DNA from 2 places in the Corticicoccus populi genome. Region 2 is predicted to be linked to the other one. Evidence: riboswitches for the same ligand, from Rfam matches in the RefSeq annotation. Region 2 holds a riboswitch; the other holds the start of a gene.

Region 1 (12,106 bases), 910 kb from region 2:
GAACTTGCGCCGGTCTATGTACTGCTTGCGTCTGAAGAAGGCAGTTATATTTCAGGAGAAATTTACGGTTTAACAGGCGGTAAGGACTTTTTATAAAATTATCAAAGCAATGATTAAAGAGCTGCAGGCAAAATGCCTGCAGCTCTTACTTTTTTATAAGCAATATTATAAAATTTTTATTTTAAATATGTCGATCCGTCCCGCTGTTCGATTTTCCCTGCTTTCATTAAACGGCCGAGTGCGCGTTTAAATGATCCTTTTGAGATATTAAATGCATCTTTAATATCTTCAGGTGAAGATTTATCGGATAAAGGCATCATTCCATCATTTTGAGTGATATAATCGAGAATCATTTTACTGTCTGAATCCATTTTTTGATAGGCCTGTTTGATAAATGATCCGTTAATTTCACCATTTTCATTGACACCGATGGCTCTGAATTTCACTTCTTCACCAAGACGGGGTTCGTGCTCTCTTTCTGATTCGTGTACAAAAGCTTTATGTCCTTCTGTTGTCAGTATGAAGGTACCGACTTTAAGCAGACGGTAAGGACGCCCTGTAAACCATTTATTTTTGATCTCTTCAAATTTTTCTTTATCGAATGGTGTGAAACGTTCAGCTGCTTCCTGTTCACTGATTAATTTGCCGTACAGCTGGTTGTCGGATTCTGCCCGTAACTGTATATAGACTTCATCGCCCTCTTTCGGCCACACTTCCTTCATTTTCGGCAGATCAATCCACGGGATTAAGATTTCTCTCGGTGCACCGACATCAACATATGCACCATCTCTGTTGACTTCAATTACCTCAGCATAACCGAATTTATTCCGGGAAGCACTCGGGACTATGGGTGCTGCAAATAATTCGCCACTTCTGTTTGGATAGATAAACGCACTGACCTCTTCGCCGATTTCATATTCTTTATCTGTGGCAGAGGAATTCATTCGAATGTACGTATCATTTTCATACGTTAGATGATACGTCGATCCTTCTCTTTTAATTACTTCTAAAAATTGTACAGTTCCTGATAAATTTTCCATTATATTTCTCCTAAATTTCTTCAAGTTTTTCCAGTTCGGAAATGACATGTGTCATGTCTTCATTGATTACAAGTGTTGCGTTATCATCATAAGGTGTCGCGTCTTTATTAATAATCACAAAATGTCTGCCTTTAAAATGTGTAGTTAAATAAGCAGCGGGATTGACGACAAGGGATGACCCGAGGACAACGAGCGTATCTGCTTCCTGAAATTTTGAGATGGCACTGAAGACAGTCTGCTCATTCAGCATTTCACCGTAAAGTACAATGTCCGGCCTGACAACACCGCCGCATCGGCAGAAACCAATGTCATCAGAAATAATTTCATTTTTTGAATATGTCCGGGTGCACTCTGTACAGTAAAATTTTGCGAGCGACCCGTGAAGTTCATCAATATTCCTGCTTCCGGCATCATGGTGTAGGCCGTCAATATTCTGTGTAATCACACCGGATGATTTCCCCTGTCTTTCAAGTTTTTCAATATAGTAATGAACGTTATTCGGCTGTTTATCGGCGAGCAGTAATCTTTTTCTGTAAAAGTTTACGAAATTCTGTGGATTATCTTCTAAATGATTAATGCTGAGCAGGTATTCAGGTTCATATCCGTCTTTTGAGATTTCATCGAACAAGCCGCCCATACTTCTAAAATCAGGTATGCCGCTTGCGACCGATACACCGGCGCCTGTAAAAAACACGATATTATTGGATTCAGAAATAATTTTGTTCAGTTGAGAAACGTTTGCAGACACAGTATTGCCTCCTGTAATTAATACTCTAATATTACCATATTCAGCCGCTGATAACGAAAGTTTCATTTATATAAGATGAATGTTTAGAAGATATTATATATTTTATAATTCCGATTTTTCTGATTTTTGTTGAGCATTAAATTCAAGTGGTGTATATTCATTAAAAGGAGTTGGTCACATGAAAAATAATTATGACAGTTTGTTCAGAAAGTTTTTAGGAGAAGTGCTTGAGGCGGAACATGAATTCGGTGCCCCGCTTTATGTGGTCCGCGGTGAAGGTACAGACGGCTATGATCCCATTATTGATTATTTTTTCAGTCATAAAGAGAGTCTCGCTGTTGATGGAACGGTCGAACAAAAGACAATTGCAGGTGCCATTGAAGAATTCAGCAGTCATGTTGTCCCTTTAGAATTTAAGTAAGCCTGATTGAGACAGGTATTATTGAAGAGAGGTGAAGATAACCATGCATGCGAATGATGTAGTAAGAATCCACAAAGAAAGTTTATATTCAACGTTTAAATTTATCGATGATCAGAAAGTAACAGCAAATAATGTGGAATATGTGGATGATAATACTGTACTCGTGAATGAAGTGGTGCTGATTAATCTTTCAAATGTTAAAACTGTCACTTACGCTAAAGAAGGCTCGAAAATATAATAATAATCCATCCGGTGCCGGGTATTCTCTCCTCCTGACACCGGGTGGATTATTTTAATGTCTCCCCTTCTCTTGTGAACGTATCGGTTTTATTCTTCCTATAAATTGATGAATATGTGTTGAAAACGCATTTTAAATGCGAAAGACCTCACATAAGCCCTTTAAATATGGTATTATCGCTAAAGGAATATAATTAAGGAGAATGTGTCTATGCTACAAGTAAGTGACGTTAGTCTGCGTTTTGGTGACCGCAAACTTTTTGAAGACGTTAATATAAAATTTACACCTGGAAACTGTTATGGTCTGATTGGTGCAAACGGTGCAGGTAAATCAACTTTTTTAAAGATTTTATCCGGCGAAATTGAGTCCCAGACCGGAAATGTTTCAATGGCGAAAGATGAACGGCTGGCTGTTTTGAAACAGGATCATTTCGGCTATGAAGATGAACGTGTACTGGATGTAGTGCTGATGGGTCATGCACGTCTATGGGAAGTGTCAAAAGAGAAAAATGAAATTTATATGAAACCTGACTTTTCCGATGAAGATGGTATCCGCGCAGCTGAACTTGAAGGTGAGTACGGTGAAATGGGCGGATGGACTGCTGAAAGTGATGCAGAAAGTCTGCTTCACGGCCTTGGTATCGGCAGTGATTTAATTGATAAGAAAATGTCTGAACTCGAAAATAATCAAAAAGTTAAAGTACTTCTTGCTCAGAGTTTATTCGGAACACCGGATGTACTCCTTCTTGATGAGCCGACCAATGGTCTTGATATTGAAGCGATTCAATGGCTTGAAAACTTTTTAATTGATTTTGAGAATACTGTAATTGTTGTATCCCACGACAGACACTTTTTGAATAATGTATGTACGCATATTGCTGACCTTGATTTTGGAAAAATTCAGCTGTATGTAGGTAATTATGATTTCTGGTATCAGTCCAGCCAGCTCGCACAGCAGATGGCCCAGGAACAAAATAAGAAAAAAGAAGAAAAAATTAAAGAACTGAAAGACTTTGTTGCGCGTTTCAGCGCGAATGCTTCAAAATCCAAACAGGCAACAAGCCGTAAGAAAATGCTCGACAAAATTGAGCTTGATGACATTAAACCTTCATCAAGACGTTATCCGTTTGTCGGCTTTACACCGGACCGGGAAATCGGTAATGATCTGCTTTATGTTAATGGACTGTCGCATTCAATTGACGGGGAAAAAGTGCTTGATAACATCAGTTTCACTTTAAACCCTTATGATAAAACAGTATTAATCGGATCTTCGGAAATCGCCCGCACCACCCTTCTCCGTATTTTGGCCGGTGAAATTACACCGGATGAAGGTGAAGTGCGTTTTGGTGTAACGACAACACAAAGCTATATGCCGAAAGATAACTCTAAATACTTTGCCGACGGGAATTTAAATCTTGTGGACTGGCTGCGTCAGTACGCACCGCCTGAGGAACAGACAGAAACTTTCTTAAGAGGATTTCTCGGCCGTATGCTCTTCAGCGGTGAAGAAGCAAAGAAAAAATCAAATGTTTTATCCGGTGGTGAAAAAATGCGTGCCATGCTGAGTAAGATGATGTTGTCAAAAGCAAATGTCATCATGCTCGATGAGCCGACAAACCACCTGGACTTAGAAAGTATCACTTCCGTCAACGAAGGTTTGAAAAACTTTAAAGGTTCTATTATTTTCACATCACACGACTTTGAATTTATTAATACAATTGCGAACAGTGTGCTTGATTTATCAGAGCCTGGAGCGGTTGTGAAAGAGTCTTCATACGAAGAATATTTAAAGGATAAAGGTGTAATTAAACTTTAGGGTTTACACATACTCATTAGGTATGTATAATGAAGTTCAAATAATCAAATAATTTTAGATGAGGCGCATTGCACATGAGTAGCATATCTGATTTAAAGCTCGAAACTTTAGATATGTGAAAGGGTCTGATGCCGAAATGGTATATTTTTCGAGAGATGTACTGTTGGGTCAGAAGGTTAAGAGCTACTGGCCTGTCATTATTTTTAGGATAATGGAGTGCATCACTTGTATATAAAAACAAGTCCCGGCATTCCGGGGCTTTTTTTTATACCATTTGATTGTATGACATTAGGAGGAATTGAATATGACAAAATTAGCAGTCGTCGGTGCAACAGGTGTTGTAGGAAACAAGATGCTTGAGATGCTTGAAAATTACGGAATCGGATATGATGAGGTCGTTTTATTTTCATCAAAACGCTCAAGCGGGAAAGAAATTGAATTAAACGGAGAAACATTGGTTGTTCAGGAACTTACTGATGAAAGCACAGACGGTGGATTTGATTATGTAGTGATGAGTGCGGGCGGCTCAATCAGTGAACACTATGCCCCGCTTTTCGAAAAACACGGTGCCATTGTAATTGATAACTCGAGTCAGTGGAGAATGCATGAAGATATAGATTTAATTGTTCCGGAGATTAATGAACCGAAGCTTGACCGGAAAATTATTGCAAATCCAAACTGTTCAACTATCCAGTCAGTGGTTGCATTAAAACCGCTGCAGGATAAATTCGGTTTGAAGCGGGTCCATTATGCAACGTATCAGGCAGTGTCCGGTTCCGGTTCCGGCGGTATACGTGATTTAGAAGATGGCGCGAAAGGTGAAGAACCAACTACCTATCCCCACCCTATTCATAATAATGTACTGCCGCACATCGATGTATTCTTAGAAAACGGCTATACAAAAGAAGAACAGAAAATGATTGATGAAACGAAAAAAATATTACAGGATGATGCACTTGAAGTGACAGCAACATGTGTCCGTGTACCTGTTATGGACAGTCACAGTGTCCAAATGAACGTCACGCTTGATAAAGAAGCAACTGTTGAAGAAGTGAGAGATGCATTTAGAGGATTTTCACACATCGTTTTGATGGATAATCCGGAAAATAATGAATACCCGATGCCGCTCGATGCTGCAGGGCGACCTGAAGTATTTGTCGGCAGAATCAGAAAAGATCCGACACTGCCGAATACATTCCATGTATGGTGTGTCAGTGATAACTTACTGAAAGGTGCAGCGCAGAACACGGTGCAGATTTTACAGACATTGATTGACGAATAATAAGGAGATGACAAAAATGAGTATGATTTTTGAAGGTATTGGAGTAGCGATGACAACGCCGTTTAGAAATGATGAAATTGATTATGACGCATTCAGAGAACATATTGAATACTTGATTGAAAATGATGTACAAAGTCTGGTAGTAAACGGAACAACCGGTGAATCCCCTACTTTAAGTTCGGAAGAGGTTAAATCTCTGCTGTCAGCAGCAGTTGAAACTGCAGCGGGTCGTGTACCGGTCGTTGCAGGTACAGGTACAAACTCAACAAAACGTTCAATTGAGCTTTCACAATATGCGGAACAAATTGGTGCGGACGGGGTGATGTTAATTACACCCTACTACAATAAGAGTAATCAACGCGGCTTAGTCGCTCATTTCACAGCGATCGCTGACAGTATCAATATCCCGGTCATACTTTATAATGTCCCTGCCCGTACTGGAATGACTATTGAGCCTGAGACAATATTTGAATTAAGTCAGCATGAAAATATTGTTGCATTAAAAGATGCGGTTGGTGATTTAAATTATACGATTAAAGTATTGAATCTCATCGATGAGGATTTCGTACTTTACAGTGGTAATGATGATAACTTATGTGATTTTACTGCACTCGGAGGCAGAGGGTTAATTTCAGTCGCAGGGAATGTCATTCCCGGAGAATTACAGGATGTATATATCCGCACTAAAAATAATGATGCAGCTGCCCGTGCAGCATTCGATGCAGTGATGCCTGTAATCGATGCCGTACAGATGGATGTGAATCCAATTCCAATTAAAGTGTTAACAACTGAACTTGGATTTGGAAACTATGAACTCAGACTGCCGTTGATTCCGATTGATGAAGTAAGTCAGAAAAAAATCAAAGATGCATTTCATGAGTTCAAGGAGGGTGTGAGAGTATGAAAGTTCTGCTCATAGGATATGGAACAATGAATAAAATTACTGCCCGTCTTGCTGAAGAAGCCGGTCATGAAATTGTCGGTGTCATCGGCAGAAGCGCTTCCCCATATCCCGAATTTTCTTCAATTGATGAAGCAGGTGCGGATGTCGCTGTTGATTTTTCCAACCCCGCACTTCTGCTTCCATTAATAGAGCAGGAGTTTAAAACACCGCTTGTTGTTGCGACAACAGGAGAAAAAGAAAAAATTGTGGAAATATTAAAGACACGTGCTGAGACGGCACCGGTATTTTTCAGTGCAAATATGAGCTACGGTGTGCATGCTGTCACTAAAATACTGGAGGCGGCACTTGCCCTTCTTGATGATTATGATGTTGAAATTACGGAACGCCATCATAACAAAAAAGTAGATGCTCCGAGCGGTACGCTCGTTAAACTGCTGGATGAAGTACTTGCCCGCCGGACAGACAGTTACCCTGTATATGACCGCTCTAATGTAAACCAGCAGCGGAAAAAAGAAGAAATCGGCGTTTCCAGTATGAGGGGCGGTACGATTGTCGGTACGCATGATGTCATATTTGCAGGTACGGACGAAGTCATTGAACTGCGCCATCAGGCACAGTCCAAGGATATTTTCGCAAATGGTGCGATTAAAGCAGCAGCAGCACTTGTGAATAAAGATAACGGTTACTACACATATAACAACTTATTTTAAAGGAGAAAGTATTCATGGAGAATTTTACAGCTGAAGAGATTATTCAATATATATCAAATGCAGAAAAGGTTACACCGGTAAAAGTTTATGCTAATGGACAATTTGAAGGTGTTTCTTTCCCGGAGAGTTTTAAAGTATTCGGATGCAGTAAATCTAAAACAATTTTTGCGGACTACAGTGAATGGGATGTTTTTTACAAAGAAAATGAATCTTTATTTACTGACATTGTCGTAGAACAGGACCGCCGCAATTCTGCAATTCCGTTAAAAGATCTGACAAACACTAATGCCCGTATTGAACCAGGTGCATTTATCCGTGAACATGCTGTCATTGAAGACGGTGCAGTGATTATGATGGGAGCTACGATTAACATCGGTGCTGTGGTCGGTGAAGGTACGATGGTTGATATGAACGCAACTCTCGGCGGCCGTGCAACGACAGGGAAAAATGTACATGTCGGTGCAGGATCTGTCCTTGCAGGTGTGATTGAACCGCCAAGCGCCTCCCCTGTTGTCATTGAAGATGATGTTTTAATCGGTGCCAATGCTGTCATTTTAGAAGGTGTTCGTGTCGGTGCCGGAGCAATTGTTGCTGCGGGTGCTATTGTGACTGAAGATGTTCCGGCAGGAGCAGTCGTTGCAGGTACACCTGCACGGGTGATTAAGCAGACAAGTGAAGTAGAAAGTACAAAACGTGAAATCGTCTCAGCATTACGCCGTTTAAATGACTGATTTGGAATTTGTGACAACTCACAGAAGATATCTGCATGCACACCCTGAACTGAGTATGAATGAATTTAACACAACGCGTTATATAAAGGAAGTTCTGAATTCTTTAAATATAGAATATACAACACCTCTAAATACTGGTGTTATCGTAGAACTTGACGGTAACAGTGATACCACAATCGGTTTCCGTGCAGATATAGATGCGCTGCCGATTCATGAAGAAAATGATACAGAGTATCGAAGTTTAACAGACGGTGTTATGCATGCATGTGGGCACGACGGTCATACCGCGGCCCTTCTTTTATTTGTTAAGAGATGTCACGATTTAAAAAATAATGGGTTACTCAAGCATAACTGTGTGTTTATTTTCCAGCCGAGCGAAGAGACGATGGCCGGTGCGAAACAACTCATAGATGCCTGGGGCGGCAGTATGAAGATGGATGCGGTGTTTGGTGTTCATCTGATGCCTGATGAGGATACGGGGCTTTATCTGTACCGTGATGACGAAATCACGGCGAGTGCGACAGAATACAGATTTTATATTACAGGACAGTCAAGTCATGTGGCACAAAAGCATAAGGGAGTTTCCGCAGTGGAAGCCTTGATGTATGTGGCACGTGAAGTGAGCCAGATTCAGCAGTATCATCTTGACGGATTGAACAGAAATATTGTTCATGTCGGGCAGATGAATGCCGGTGAAGCAATCAATACTGTTGCTTCAAATGCCTATCTTGAAGGTACAATACGGACATATGAAGCGGACGATTTAAATACTGTAACAAGACAGATGGATAAAATCAGACAAAGCGCACAATTATTATACGGAGTGGATGTTGCCCTTAAATTTAATGAAGGATACCCTGCGACCAAAAACAGTCCGGAATTAAAAACAGTCGTTGATCAGGCGGTTAAAAATATCAACGGAACGTCTGTATTAAATGATAAGCCGTATTTGTTCGGCGAAGACTTTAGTTTCTACAGAGAAATCGCCCCTTCATACTTCATATTTGTCGGTGCAAAAGATGATTCTAAAGGATTCAACAGCAGTCTTCATACTGCTCGATTTGATTTTGATGAACATGTATTAATGAATGTTGCAGATTATTTTGAAGAAATAGTAAAAGTGTTTTAGGAGAGGATACAATGGGTGGTACATTCAGTATCAATCAAAAGGAATTTATCAATCAGGCACAAAACATAACCAAAAATATTCCAACGATTGCGGTTGTTAAAAATAATGCTTATAATCACGGTCTTGAATTCAGTGTGAAGTGTTTTATAGAAGCAGGGATTAAGGCTTTCGGCACTACGAATATAGCTGAAGCAGTCAAAATCAGGGAAATTAATCAAGAGGTACGCATATTTTTAATGAATCCGACAGCTGAATTTGATGCGGTGCGTCAATATCAGCTTGATATCACCCTCCCCTCCTTAGAGTATTATAAAAAATATCAACAGAGTTTAAACGGGATTAATGTACACCTGGAATACGCCGGCCTGTTTAACCGTTCCGGTTTCAACAGTGCTGAAGAAATGCTTGAAGTACTCCATCATGAAAAGAAACTGGATGAAACTGAGCGCTTCAATCTTACCGGTTTATGGACTCATTTTGGATATGCAGATGAGTTTGACGGTGTTTATGAAGAAGAACGTGAAGGATGGCTCTCTATTGTAGAAACATTTCAGAAACGTGATATCAGAATTCCTGTAATTCATGCACAGAATACAGCGAGTTTTGTCAGAGACGGATTGTTCGACGGGCACACCCATTTAAGACTCGGGGTCGGATTATACGGCGGTACGCCGTATGAGGAGGCCCCCGGTACTTATAATCAGTCAATTTCTCTTTCTGCCCCGGTGATACAGATCAGACCCCTTTCTAAAGGTATGCCTTGCGGCTACAGTGCAGCATTTGTGGCAAAGAAGGATACGAAGGCTGCGGTTGTTGACATTGGCTATGGAGATGGTATCATGCGTTCACGTGCATCATATGAATGTGAGATAAACGGGAAGATGTATCCAATTCGGGCGTTAATGATGAGTCATATGCTGGTTGAAGTTGATGATTGCGTGTCAACAGCAGATACAGTATATATTTATAATAAAAATCTCCGTGTGGATGATTTTAGAAACCGCGGAATCGGTGCAGTATCTGAACAGCTCGGAGCTCTTAATTTTCAAACATTAAAACAGGAGGTATATTAATGTCACTAGAATATTTAAATAACCGGCTGCAGTTTGCCGGACAGGATATTACGGCAGTTGCAGAGGAATTCGGAACACCGCTTATTGTATATGATGAAGCTTATATGCGTCATCAGATGAGAAGATTTCATAATGTACTTTCATTAAAAGATATCCCTTACTCTGTTTCCTATGCTTCAAAAGCATTCTCCACCCTCGGGATGATTCAGATTCTCGAAGAAGAAAATATGGAACTGGACGTCGTTTCTATCGGTGAATTATACACTGCGTTAAAGGCCGGATTTGAGCCGGAAGATATTCATTTTCACGGTAATAATAAAACACCGGAAGAAATCAGTTATGCGTTAAATCACGGGGTAAAATTCTTTGTAATTGATTCTGTAGATGAAATCGGGCTGATTGACAGTCTTGCTTCTGAAACGGTCGATGTTTTAATACGGATTAATCCAGGCATTGATGTGGATACGCATGAATTTATATCCACTGGTCAGGAAGACAGTAAATTCGGATTGTCCTTAATTACCGGAGATGCACTTAAGGCAGTGAAAACAATTAATGACAGCAGACATCTAAACTTTAAAGGTCTTCATTATCATCTAGGTTCCCAGCTGTCTGTCTATGCACCGTTTGTTAATGCATTGATCCGGGTATTTGACTGGCTGGATGCGCATGAAATAGAAATAGACATTTTGAATATGGGCGGCGGATACGGTATCGTTTATACTGAAGAGGACATCCCCTTCCCTATTGAAGAAGGTTTCGATGTCATAATTGATAAACTGAAACAGTTATGTGAGCAATACGAACGGCCTGTGCCTCATGTCATGATTGAACCGGGACGTTCAATTACAGCAGAAGCGGCTGTGACGGTTTATAAAGTGGGGACAATTAAAACAATACCCGGCGTGAGTAAGTATGTATCTGTAGACGGCGGTATGAGTGATCATATCAGAACACCGCTGTACGGCGCAGAATATGAAATTCTGCCGGCAGAATTGACGGATGATGAAAATCAGGAAGTTCATGTTGTCGGTAAACTCTGTGAATCCGGAGATATTATCGGTAAAAATAAAGTACTGCCGAAAAATATTAAACGCGGAGATTTACTGGTTGTCAAATCAACAGGAGCCTACCACTATTCAATGGCTTCAAATTATAATCAGATGTTGAAACCGGCAGTGGTATTTATCAATGAAGAAGGCATAAAAGAAGTTGTGAAGCGGCAGTCTCTGGAGCAGTTGATTCAAAATGATATATTATAAAAAGAATACAGAAGAATATGATAATATAAATCCTTTTAGCTTTTAGTTAAAAGGATTTTTTGATTGTTGTTCAATTAAGAGTGTATAATGTAATCAGTTTAATAATAAAAGGGGATGACAAGAGTGAAGGAAGCTTTAATTATTGTAGATATGAGTAATGATTTTGTGGCGGATGAAGGCACGTTGACTGTCGGAAAGCCTGCACAGGAAATAGTTGGTTATATCAGGAATTTAGCCGATACTTTTTTAAATAAAGGGAATATCGTGGTGATTGCGATGGATGCACATATAAAGGACGATAAGCACTTCAATACTTGGCCGCCGCATAATATTATCGGTACAAAAGGACAGGAGTTGTACGGTGAGCTATATGAATGGCATAAAAATAATCTGGATAATAACAAAGTTTTATATCAACCGAAACAGAATTACAATGCATTCTTTAATACAGACCTCGCTGAAAAACTTAGAAATGAAAACGTTGATACAGTCCATATTGCCGGTGTGACTACAGATATTTGTGATTTCCTGACGGTTGCCGGTGCGGATGCGGAGGGATTCAACACAGTGATTCACAGGCGTGGCGCGGCGACTTTTACAAATAACGGGGATTTAATGATTGAACATATGGAACGCTGTTTCCAGACACAGGTGATTGAATAGGTATTCTCTCACAGTATTGTGGATATTAATAAAGAGAGATGCGGTTAGTTTAACTAACCGCATCTCTCCTCAGTGATACAAATCAATTCA
Region 2 (12,106 bases):
CGACATAAACCATATGTTTTATTTTCATTATGTAGACTCCTTATTATTCAATATGGTTTATCATAGCATTAAAAAACTCTATTGTTAACCTTTTTATTTTAAGGTTAACAATAGAGTTTAATTTACTCCACCGGTGTAAACGGTTTGCCGCCGTTTAACACCTGCAGTATATTATTGATGCACAGTTCCATCATCTTGTCTCTCGTATCTACAGAGGCACTGCCGATATGCGGCAGCAGTGTCATGTTTTTTAACCCTACAAACGGATGGTCACTGCCTATAGGCTCTTTATCAAAAACATCGAGTGCAGCAGCGGCAATTTCACCGGTCTCAACCGCGTTCTTTAAGTCATTCTCGACGACATGGCCGCCCCTTCCGATATTGATGAAGTGCGCTGTATTTTTCATTTTTTCAAATGCTGTTTTATCAAAAGTATGTTTTGTTTCACTCGTCAGCGGTGCAGCACAGAGAACAAAATCAGATTGATTCAAAAGCTCATCAAACGATACCAGATCCGCATTTAAATTTTTAGCATAATCCGATTCTGAACGGTTATGGTAGAGCACCTTACAGTCAAATCCATTTAGTCTTCGCGCAAATGCCGCACCGATAGCGCCCATTCCAAAAATCCCGACAGTTTTTCCGTACACATCAGTGCCTGCCATGTGATAAGGACTCCAGCCCGTCCAACTGCCGTCTGTAAGTTCTTTATTGGCCTCAATGACACGTCTCGCAGACATCAGCATCATTGTAAATGCAAGTTCCGCGGTCGTCTCAGTCAATACTTCCGGCGTATTTGTAACAACAATATTTTTACGTTTTGCAGTTTCTAAATCGATATTGTCATATCCGACTGCCAAATTTGATATTACATGCAGATTTTCAGCCAGGGACAATACTTCTTCATCCACCTGCTCGCTGAGCATCGTCATCACTGCGTGTGCATCTTTAACTTCTTCCAAAAATTTTTCACGCGGCATAGGAATTTCATATTCCGGCCAGACAACGACTTCAAAATCTTTCTCTAATTTAGCAATACATTCTTTGTTGATCATACGGGTAATCAATACTTTCTTTGTCATGACAATACACTCCACTCTGCTAGATTATTCACTGCGTGATTAGGTTTTACATCTTTTTTTAATATATCTTCAAGAGGTGTAACGCCGGTATTTACATGAATTGTATCTATTCCGCCGTTTATACCTGTCATAATATCTGTATCATAATTGTCACCAATCATGGCTACATTTTCTTTATCCAGTTTCATGCGTTTTAATGCCGCTTCCAGAATATGATGTTCCGGCTTACCGATGATGACAGGTTTTTTATTCGTCGTTTCCATCACAACCTGTACTAAAGAACCGTTGCCCGGGACAAATCCGTATTCTGTCGGGAATTTTTTATCAAGATTTGTTGCGATAAAGGATGCACCGCCTGCAACAAGCAGTGACGCTTCTTTTAGTTTATTGTAGGTCACATCTGTGTCGAGACCCATCACAACTACTTCCGCCCTGCCTTCAGTCACATGAAGACCTGCCTTTTCAATCAGAGTTTTCAGGCTGTCAGTTCCGACAACATAAGCACTCTCACCGCTGTGGTGCGTTTTTAAATATTCTGCGGTTGCCATCGAAGACGTATACATCCGTTCTTTCGATACATCAAATCCCATCTTCAACAGCTTTTCCGTTGCTTCTTCCTGGGATTTCGTTGCATTATTCGTTAAAAACAAGTAGGGAATATTATGCTCGTTCAGCCGGTCAATAAAGACCTTTGCCCCGTCAATCACAGTCTCCCCGTTGTACATTGTGCCATCAAGGTCAATCAAATATCCCTGATACATTCAATCATCACCTTTAAATGCCGTTACTGTCTGGCCTTCATTGATAAAAAACTGCTCTATACTTGCTTTAAAGCCCTGGTAGGCTGAAATATGCTTCAGAAAGTCCCGCTTCAACTTCCCGTGGTCAATATTCGTATAATCTCTGGTCAAAATTTTACGCCATTTAAAAGTCTCAGTAAAATGTACTTTATCCTCACTGGAAACTGCCTTTTCATTTTCAAGTATATCAATGACATCCTGGTAGCTCCCGGGATCTCTTAAAATGAAAGCATCAATAATCATGTTTCCGACATCCACTGCTGCTTCTATCAGCATGTGACAGATTCTTTCGAGTTCAAATGTTTCTGCCGTTTTCACTTGATATGACAGTGAGTCCACATATTCGAGCCGTGCTGTCAGCACTTCTTTATCCACAAAATACAAATTTGACACTCCTTCTCAGTTTCTTTATTACAGTATTAATATTATGATAGCATGAAACAGTATGTTTAAGGGTGATATACATTCGGGAATTATAATACTGCATTGAAATTAATAATACAGACAATCAGGACTTCGGAGGGGGAAAAAATAATGTTGGATTTCTTTTTATATGATGATACAGAAGACACTTACACAAGGTATGTGAGTTTTGTCGGGGAGCACGGGCGGTATGATCTCGCAATCATGCAGACGACGCGCTTCTTCGGGAAAAGTCTTGTTTTAAATATGCAGAGTAACCGTTTTGGAATTATCGGCAGTGATGACCTTCAGGAGGAGGGATATATCGCACATATTCTGGACCTTGACAGCGAGCAGGGAAAAGAGGTGGAAACATTTCTAAGTGATATTACTTCTTCTGAATGGGGCGGTATGGAATAAGTAAAGGGCAGATTCGTCTGCCCTTTACTTTGTTATCCCTGTTTTTTCAATGCTGCGTATGTCTTACCGGGCAGCGGTTTTTGTTCATTTTCAAGCGTATGTTTACTGCCTTCATCAGGAAAAACTTCCTGCCCTTCAGTATCTTCATTATCCGTCAGGTCACTGACATCTTCCGGCTGATCCATCGCTTTTACTTCTGCCTTCGTTACTTTCCTCAGTACAAAATATGCACAGCCGAAGTTGCAGTATTCGAATAGATAATCCTGAATCGCACTGTATTTTTTATCCCGATCTACTTTCTTTTTGTTATCTCTGTAAAAACCGGCAAGTCTCAGCTTTTCATAGCCGATGTCACCGACGATGTAATCATATTTGTTCAAAACCTCACTGTACTTCTCAACAAACTGTTCTTCATTAAACGCATCACGGTAATTCTCAATCAGTTCAAAATTCATATGATTGATCGTTATCATTTGTTATTCACCCTTTAATAATTCATCACCGATACGCTGTTTTGCTTTTGCTGCCTCATTCACCTGTTCATCAGCATGATAGCTAGAGCGCACCATCGGGCCTGCCTGGCAGTGTTTAAATCCTTTTTCCATCGCCACTTTACGCAGTTTCCCGAATTCAAGCGGTGTATAGTATTTTTGGACTTTCAAATGTTTACGTGAAGGCTGCAGATATTGGCCGATAGTCATAATATCCACATCATTGGCACGCAAATCATCCATTGTCTGATAAATTTCTTCAACAGTCTCACCAAGTCCGACCATTAAACTGGACTTTGTCGGAATATCCGGATTTAATTCTTTTGAACGTCTTAAGAACTCAAGCGTTCTATGATATTTTGCTTTTGCACGAACTCTCGGTGTCAACCGTTCAACTGTTTCAATATTATGGTTCATAATATCCGGTTTCGCATCCACCAGTGTTTTTAAATTATCATACTCTCCCGCCATATCACTCGGCAGCACTTCAATTGTAGTGTATGGATTCATTTCACGGACTTTTCGAACGGTTTCCGCATAGACTCTTGAACCTGCATCTTTAAGATCATCTCTTGCGACTGCGGTAATCACGACATGCTTCAAGTTCATCATCTGCACAGATTCAGCCACCCGGTTCGGTTCATCCCAGTCGAGCTCATTAGGAAGTCCTGTCTTTACGGCACAAAAACGGCAGCCGCGTGTACATATTGCTCCGAGTATCATAAATGTTGCGGTCCGTCTCTCACCCCAGCACTCATGAATGTTCGGACACTTAGCCTCTTCACAAACAGTATGTAGATTTTTCTCACGCATCATTTTCTTCAGCCCGGTGTAGTTTTTATTCGTATTTAATCGAATTTTCAACCATTCCGGTTTTCTTAAAATCTCTTCATTTTTTGTTGCCATTTTAGAACGCTCCAATCCTAATAGTGTCGTCTACACAATATTATCATAAATGCACAGCCAATTAGTAAGACTTGAAAATATTATTCAAAAAAAATCCCTGCCTGTCAATTAGATGACACATAGGGATTGTAAAAATTATTCGGATACCGGCCTTTTGATCGGCTTGTATATAAACTTCGCAACAATATACACACCGATAACCAGAGCAAGTACAGTTAACAGAGAAATCCACAGATTATTTGTTGAGCCGAGTACAATATAGCCGATAAAAGCAATCACTGCTGAAAGAACGGCATACGGCAGCTGTGTAATGACATGTGTAATATGATTACACCCGGACCCCGTAGACGCGAGGACAGTGGAATCTGAAATCGGAGAACAATGGTCTCCAAACACTGCTCCTGAAATAACTGCTGCAATTGCAGGCAGCAGCAGGTCAGTTTCACCAAGAGAAATCATAATTTCTCCGGCTATCGGTACTAAAATACCGAATGAGCCCCAGCTGGTACCTGTCGCCAGTGACATCAAACACGCCACTGCAAATATAACTGCAAGAAACATACTGACCGGCAGATTGGAATCCTGCACCATCTGTCCTAATACTTCGCCTGTACCAAGATCACTGATTAAATCACCAATCATCCATGCAAGTGTCAGTACAGAAATTGCCGGAAACATCGCAAGAAATCCTGATTTAATACCAACCAATATTTCCTTACCGCCAAATAACTGATTATTCTTTGTATGCTTACGATAATAATAAAATGCTAGAATCAAGCCGACAATTCCACCCGCTATTAACGAATGCGTGACCAGCATATTCTCCATCACACTGTATAAACTGAATGATCCTGCTTCCACTGCACCTGTTACAAGCATAGCAGTAATCACAGTCGCAACAAGACCGACCATGGGAACAATTAACGCCTGTGCCGAACTGTCTGAAACAACAGGAAGGTCATCCTGTTCACTTTTTTTAATATCTTCTTCATCAGCAAGGACGTTATCAACAATTGCTCTTTTTTCCTCTTTCCGCATTGGACCGATATCAAACTGAAGAAGGATAACGATAAACATCATCAGCAATGCAGCAATAACATAAAAATTCATCGGTACTATATATAAAAATGCCTGAAACGGCGTAATGGAGGTAATTCCCGCAGCTATTAACAGCGGCGCGATTAAACCCATTATTCCGGCACCCCAGCTTGAAATCGGTGCAATAACAGAAACCGGTGATGCTGTAGTATCCACATAATATGCAAGTTTCGCTCTGGAAATCCGGTATTTATCCGTTAAAGGTTTTGAAACCTGACCGGTCACAAGTGCACTGAAATAATCATCGATAAAAATAATAATACCAAGGATACCGGTTAAGAGTCCGGCACTGCGTCGGTTTTTCACTTTCCCGATAGCCCAGTTGGTAAAAGCTCTTGCGCCGCCTGACATATTCATAAACGCAATTAAAATTCCGAGCATCACTAAAAATAACAGAATAAATGCATTCCATGTATTCAATGCCCCGTCCTCAATAAAAATCCAAATAAATGCATCCCAGACCAGTCTGAACATTCCGGTCACACTGCCGTCGGCAATGATAAATGCGGAAGTGATAATTCCAGTCCCAAGACTTAAACCTACTTTTCTTGTAATCACTACAAGTAAAAGTGTCAACAGCGGTGGAACTAAAGAAATATATTCCCAGTTAAGTATACTTTCCATGTCTTTTTGACCTCCAAAAATAAAAAATCACGCAGCATGATAAATGCTGCGTGATTTCTATATCATCATTGTAGCGCATCATCATCATGACAGTCCTGAACTTATTCAATCCAGTCCCAAAAATTAAACGCGCCCGTTAAATTTTTTCGGCATTCATCCCTTTCAGAGTGGTTCAAACGTATGCCTACTCACCACACCTACTCTTGATTCATGCAACCTCTACTTCGTGCTATTCAATTAACAGATTGTATTATAGCACATGGAATAATCCATGGCTACAGCTTTTCACTGTATTTTCGTACGATATCTCTTAAAAAATCAGGCATAATATATTTTTTCCGCGCCGTCTTAAACTGTGGGAAAATACGCCCGAAAGTGTACATGTCCAAAGTACCGAGTGTGTATATTTTCCGCTCATCAATCGGCACTCCGCCAACATAGTATGCACGTTCAGACTGGATACAGCCGATATTATCCGTCACAAAAGTGCCGAAAATATCACCTCTGAATCCCATACCCCGCACGACTTCATCCTTGAATTCGTGTCTTGCAGCCTGGTTAAATACTTCCTTCAGCTCGCGTCCTGTCAGTTCAATCTGCACTGCATTAATCGGATGCGGCAGTACCTTGTGCAGATCATATTCTGTTAAAGTTCCGCCTTCAAATGCTTTTGCGATCAGACCGGTGTGGACGATACCGGCATCACTTTCCGTAAATTCACGCAGCATTTCTGCAAGTGTCGATATAAACCTGCCCGGACGGTATAAAGTTCTCGGTATCTGACCCATATTATCTTTGACAATCTGACTCTCAAGCATAAATTTACCGATATCATAATATTGATCATCTACATTTGCCAATAAATCACTCTCTGTTAAACGCGCTTTGCTGCCTGTTAATTTACGTCCGTCAAATGTTAAAGTTACTTCACCGATATAATCACCAAAACGTCCTGCAGCACCGATTAAAGTATTACCGACAACATCACCGTTTAGGAAATGGTGATGTGTATGCGAACTTAAAATGACATCAAATTCCGGAAACATCATGGCAAGTGTCTCATCATCGTATTTACCGAGATGTGATAACATAATAAGACAGTCGACCTGGTCCTTAACCTCTTCTACCGCACGCATAATCCAGTCGAATGCATCCGAAACCTCCCAGCCGAGCGCACGGTAAAACGGCGTGAATTCAACTGTAGCTGCAACAAAGCCTATTTTGATGCCGTTCACTTCTTTTATAGTATACGGATTAAAAAACGGTACATCTGCTTCAGGTTCCTTCAAATTCGAGCAGATCACATCAAAATCTGCATCTTCATATAATGTTTTTAAATCGTTTTTTTCGAGTGTAATTCCTTCATTGTTGCCTATAGTTGCGACATCACAACCCGCTTCATTTAAAAGTTCAACATTACCTTTTCCGAGAGTCGCTTCTGTATATGGATGGCTTCTGTCGACATGGTCACCGATATCAACATAAAGCATGGATCCGCCGTACTGTTCTTTTTTATTTTTAAGGAAGTTCATGATTTTCAAGTAATTATAAAGATGACTGTGTATATCGTTTGTGTGAAAAATTTTTATCTCCAGTGCTCTCACTCCCTTATCGAAAAGTCACTCATCAGTTTTCTAAAATGAGCAGCAGAAATTTAGTAAATTAAAATAATTTCAGTTGCTTCGGCGACAGGCCTTCGTATTTAATTTTCATAATATCCAGAAATGACTCTGCATTTCCTGCCGCATGCCCGCCTGAATTATTATTAAAAACAATATATATGTCCTTTGTTTTATGCTTTAAAATATCAACCTGTTTCTTTAACCAGGCCAGTTCATCAGCATTATAGTCATATAAATAACGTACTGTACGCCATTCTTCCGATGTTCTGTCCTTCTGGGTCCAGCCGTGGACGTTACGTCCGTGGAGACGGATGAAAGCTGTCGAATCCGTTACCCTGTTCACAAATGGAATGCATCCCTGGCCGGCCTGCGGTTCATCGCAGATACTGTGAATGACATTATTGTCATGCAGGAAATTCAATGTCCCTTCAGTATAACTGCTTGAGAACCATGTCTGATTTCTAAATTCTACAGCGATTTTATATGGTTTTATCAAATCAACTGCGAATTTTACATAACGGATATTTTTCGGATTGCATTCAAACCACGGCGGAAATTGAAGCAGTACAAATGCTAACTTTCCGCGTTGATGCATCGGCTTAAGCATATCGGTAAATGCGGTAAATACATCCTTGATGGAATCATAATGGGCTCTGTAATCACCATGACCTGTCATATACTGGTGCGCCTTCACAATAAATTTAAACGTGTCGTGGGTTTCGTCACACCATTTTTCTATCGTCTCCTGACGCTGCACTGCATAATATGTAGCATCCAGTTCCACAATGGGAAAGTGGGAGGCATATGTTGTTAATTTGTCTTTTTTATTTGTTAAATCGGCATATAATGAGTGATGATCACCCCAGCCGGTTAATCCTACATGAATCATTTAATCACCTTCTTCTATTTTAGCATATTTGTACGAAGTGACACTTCTATTGAAACTTATAAAATTTGAAAATGTATGTTCATTATAGATATTTTACACCCTATACTGTCACAAATATGGCAAGAATATTAATATATTTATTCACACAATAAAAAGCGGCTGCAGTTCAAACCACAGCCACTTAATTAACTTTTCATATGATTCAATTACATCAGGTTACCGCTGATCCATCCGCTGCTCTGCAAGAAGTGGAATAATATTATCAAATATATGTGTATCATCATCCGTAATTGAATAGCCGCCGTAGTATTCGCTGTCAGTGTCATCCACCCGGAATTCTATCATCCGGTTAAACACATCTTCGGCAAGGTTCTCTTCACCTATCTCTAGAAGATAAAGTGTCAGAATTCCATAAACTGCGGGTGATTCATACTCCACGATCGGTTCACCACTCACCCGGTCATACATTCCATGAACAATACCACGCTCAGACATTTCCCGGGAAATAAAATCCAAAAATTCTTCAGAACTCTGCCCTGTTCTCGATAAATGATACGCAACAATCGCCTGATCCACCATATTCAGCTCATCATCAAACTGATACTCTTCACTCTCTGCATTATAGGATTTCGGAAAGAAACCATTATCAATCGGCACATCTTCCAGTACCTCCATGGTCTTTTCCGCTGCAGCACTGTCGAGCGTATCTGATTCACCGAGAAGCTGAAGCCCCTCCAAGTCAACATAGGAAAGTGTGACTGACTCACTTGCATAATCATCATTACGTTCATAATAATCTGTAAAAATCCCGTTTTTTACATTATGCTGTGACAGATACTCACTGATTAAACCGGAAGTACTGCGGTATTTATCTTCATTCCATTTATCCGCCGCATTCAATAAAGCTTCTGCGATACGAATATCATCAATCAGCGCATTGGTCGACACGCGTGCCTTCCCGTCCTCTTCCAGTTTCCAATATAAAAATCCGTCCTTATCAAGAAAATAATCATTCAACTGGCCGTATATAATTTCAAATAAGTCCTGGTCTTCTTTCTCCAGTGCATAAAGCATCCAGAGACCCATCGTCTCAGTTAGTGTCTCCCGGCCGCTGACCAAATCTTCATCAAGCGTTTCACCGTCCTGAATATAAGTTGCGAGTGTACCGTTGTCATTCTTGAACCACTTATAAATAAAATCCTCGGTACTGTATTTTGTTTCAATATCCAGCTCTTCTTCATCTCTCATGAAAAACCACCCTAAAATCACTACAATTAAAACAATTACCACTGTGTTCAAATATTTCAACCTGGTATCTCCTCAAATGATTTATTTTTATAGCGGTACAGCGGTTGTATATGTCCGGGAAGTAATGGTCTGCACTTATATTAAACTCTTCTTAATATCTTCATATACATGATCCCATAATACTTGGTCTGTTGAGAATCGAAGAACAAGTTCACTGACCTTTTCCTTGAACACTTCATTATATTCAGGTGCATCCTTTTCCGGAAGACTTTGAAGCATACGGTTATGAATATCGGCAACTTTTGGTGCGCGTGGTCCCCACTTCGATACTTCCCGCCCCTCATCATCTATGAATATAAAAATCGGGATAATCCGTTTACCATTTGTCTCATATTGATCCATCAGCTCAGGGTGTGTATCTCTAAGACAGACACTGATTTCCATGCCGCTTTTCTCTGCAATTCTTTTTAATATCGGAATATTGAGCATGCAATGACCGCACCAAGGTTCTGCAATCACAAGCGCTTTTAAATTGTTGTTCTGAATTTTTTCAATCATTGCCGCATCATCAGGCATAGAAAAATCAGCATAAATTTTTTCAAAATTTTCTCTGTGATCTGTCAGTTCGTTCACGTATGACTCAATTGACATTCCTTTATCAAACCATTCATTTAACTGCATATTCTATCTCCTCTGCCGATACTATTTTTCAATATTTTCATTGTTCATATCTTCCAGTGCCCGGTCAATCTTCTTCTTCCAGTCTTTCCTGCGGTTTACAACAAATTTATGTCTGGTGTCATCTTTCATCGTAATTGTAATTGCGTTTGGAACTGGAAGTTTATAGAGCAGGTTGTCATCAATTTCCACTGATTTTATTTCATCGAGCGGCATAGATGTCTCCCCACGTCTGAAATGAAGTGCACTGGCAATATGAAGCACGCGGCTTCTGGTTAAATACAGCTTACCTTTTACAGGATCAATTCCCTGCCACCTGTTTGCTGTACCTTTCTTAATAATGTCCTCTGCCATGCAAACCCTCCTCATCTGGTTACTGCTTATTTTATCATATCATTCAACTAAATAACCGGAATACAGATTACACTGCATCCCGGTTATTATACCATGCTTATGCCATTTCTTTGTCTTTTCTGCCGTGAACAAAGTAATATACAACGATTCCAATAATCACTAAAAACACGAGTGAAAAATACATTCCTCTGTAGCCGGTTGCAGGGACAAGGTAGCCTAAAAGAAGCGGACCTACACCAAGTCCTAAATCCAGCGCAATAAAGTAAGTTGAATTGGCAAGTCCCATTCGGTGCGGCGGTGTCAGTTTAATCGCAATCGCCTGCGCTATAGACTGGAAATTCCCGTAGCCGAGACCCAGAAGGACAGCGGCTGTTAAAAATATAAAACCTGTAGATGCCTGGCTGATTAACAGTAAACCAAGTGCAAACAGGACAAGTGATGGATAGACAACAATATTTGCCCCTTTTGAATCCATTAAAGGCCCAGTCACCGGACGTGATATTAATACCGATACACCATAGACAAGGAAGAAGAATCCGCCTGCCTGCATCAAATTAATACTGCTCGCGTATTCTGTGACAAATGACAGAATACCTGAATATGCAACAGCCATGACAAACATCGCTGCTGAAATCGGCAGGGCATGTTTTTCAAAGTACTCACTGAAACTGAATCCTTTTTTCTCCTTAAGTTCCTCTTTCGGCTGAGTAATTTCCGGCGGATTTAAAAATAAAGAGAGAATCAGGCTGACAGCTGCCATTACAACAGAAAAAATAAAAATACTGGTGAAACCAAAACCACTGACTAAAAATGTTCCGATTAACGGACCTACTGCTGTCGCAAGCACAATACTCATACTAAAATAACCGATACCCTCACCTTTCCGGGTCGCCGGAATCACCTGTGCAATAATCGTTCCGGTAGCAGTTGTTGCCATTCCTAAAAATATTCCGTGAAACAAACGGATAATCATCATGCCAATCAGACCAAGCGGCAGAAAATACATTATTGTTACAATAAAAAAAGCGATGATTCTGGTCATCAGCATTTTCTTATTACCCATCTCTGCAATCTTCTTACCTGCATATAATCGTCCGATTAAAGAACCGATTACAAAAATACTGGCAACAAAGCCTGCAAGACTGATTGAAGCATTATATTCCTGCATGGAATACGTTGCCATTGTTACCAACAATAAATACATGGACAGCATCATGACGAAATTTACAACAGACGTAAATATAAAATCTTTCGTCCATAGTATCTCTCTGTTTGAATTAGCCATTTCCTACATCATCATCCTTAATAATTTTTTAGATTTTCAGATATTTTTTTTAAAGCTTCCGTCACCTCCTGCTGTGTATCCTCATCAACACCATCCAACAGATTACGGTAGAATACATCAATTTTTTCAATCACCTTACTGCATACAGCGCGTCCGGAATCTGTCAGCTGAATCATTCTGACTCTCTTATCCTCACCAGTTACCGCT

What was found. Region 2 has a riboswitch for lysine ahead of ACFSX4_RS06725 (Na+/H+ antiporter NhaC family protein). Riboswitches for the same ligand answer to the same signal wherever they lie in the genome.
Positions count from the first base shown of each region.
Region 1: another riboswitch for lysine. It lies ahead of ACFSX4_RS02315 (aspartate-semialdehyde dehydrogenase); the one in region 2 lies ahead of ACFSX4_RS06725 (Na+/H+ antiporter NhaC family protein).

Region 1 covers NZ_JBHUOQ010000001.1:437,715-449,820, forward strand. The annotation lists gene ACFSX4_RS02285 (SDR family oxidoreductase) at 1-96, shown strand, start outside; gene ACFSX4_RS02290 (CvfB family protein) at 177-1,040, opposite strand; gene ACFSX4_RS02295 (NAD-dependent protein deacylase) at 1,051-1,788, opposite strand; gene ACFSX4_RS02300 (hypothetical protein) at 1,967-2,209, shown strand; gene ACFSX4_RS02305 (hypothetical protein) at 2,253-2,447, shown strand; gene ACFSX4_RS02310 (ABC-F family ATP-binding cassette domain-containing protein) at 2,658-4,262, shown strand; lysine riboswitch at 4,313-4,492, shown strand; gene ACFSX4_RS02315 (aspartate-semialdehyde dehydrogenase) at 4,567-5,544, shown strand; gene dapA (4-hydroxy-tetrahydrodipicolinate synthase) at 5,561-6,448, shown strand; gene dapB (4-hydroxy-tetrahydrodipicolinate reductase) at 6,445-7,158, shown strand; gene dapD (2,3,4,5-tetrahydropyridine-2,6-dicarboxylate N-acetyltransferase) at 7,173-7,889, shown strand; gene ACFSX4_RS02335 (M20 metallopeptidase family protein) at 7,882-9,018, shown strand; gene ACFSX4_RS02340 (alanine racemase) at 9,030-10,091, shown strand; gene lysA (diaminopimelate decarboxylase) at 10,091-11,353, shown strand; gene ACFSX4_RS02350 (cysteine hydrolase family protein) at 11,468-12,016, shown strand.
Region 2 covers NZ_JBHUOQ010000001.1:1,345,381-1,357,486, forward strand. The annotation lists gene ACFSX4_RS06690 (biotin transporter BioY) at 1-28, opposite strand, end outside; gene ACFSX4_RS06695 (2-hydroxyacid dehydrogenase) at 123-1,082, opposite strand; gene ACFSX4_RS06700 (TIGR01457 family HAD-type hydrolase) at 1,079-1,843, opposite strand; gene ACFSX4_RS06705 (DUF86 domain-containing protein) at 1,844-2,257, opposite strand; gene ACFSX4_RS06710 (DUF3055 domain-containing protein) at 2,417-2,704, shown strand; gene ACFSX4_RS06715 (YutD family protein) at 2,737-3,177, opposite strand; gene lipA (lipoyl synthase) at 3,181-4,101, opposite strand; gene ACFSX4_RS06725 (Na+/H+ antiporter NhaC family protein) at 4,237-5,823, opposite strand; lysine riboswitch at 5,887-6,053, opposite strand; gene ACFSX4_RS06730 (bifunctional metallophosphatase/5'-nucleotidase) at 6,099-7,427, opposite strand; gene ACFSX4_RS06735 (DUF72 domain-containing protein) at 7,486-8,334, opposite strand; gene ACFSX4_RS06740 (glycosyl hydrolase family 8) at 8,551-9,642, opposite strand; gene ACFSX4_RS06745 (thioredoxin family protein) at 9,718-10,263, opposite strand; gene ACFSX4_RS06750 (hypothetical protein) at 10,285-10,614, opposite strand; gene ACFSX4_RS06755 (MFS transporter) at 10,712-11,899, opposite strand; gene ACFSX4_RS06760 (MarR family winged helix-turn-helix transcriptional regulator) at 11,917-12,106, opposite strand, start outside.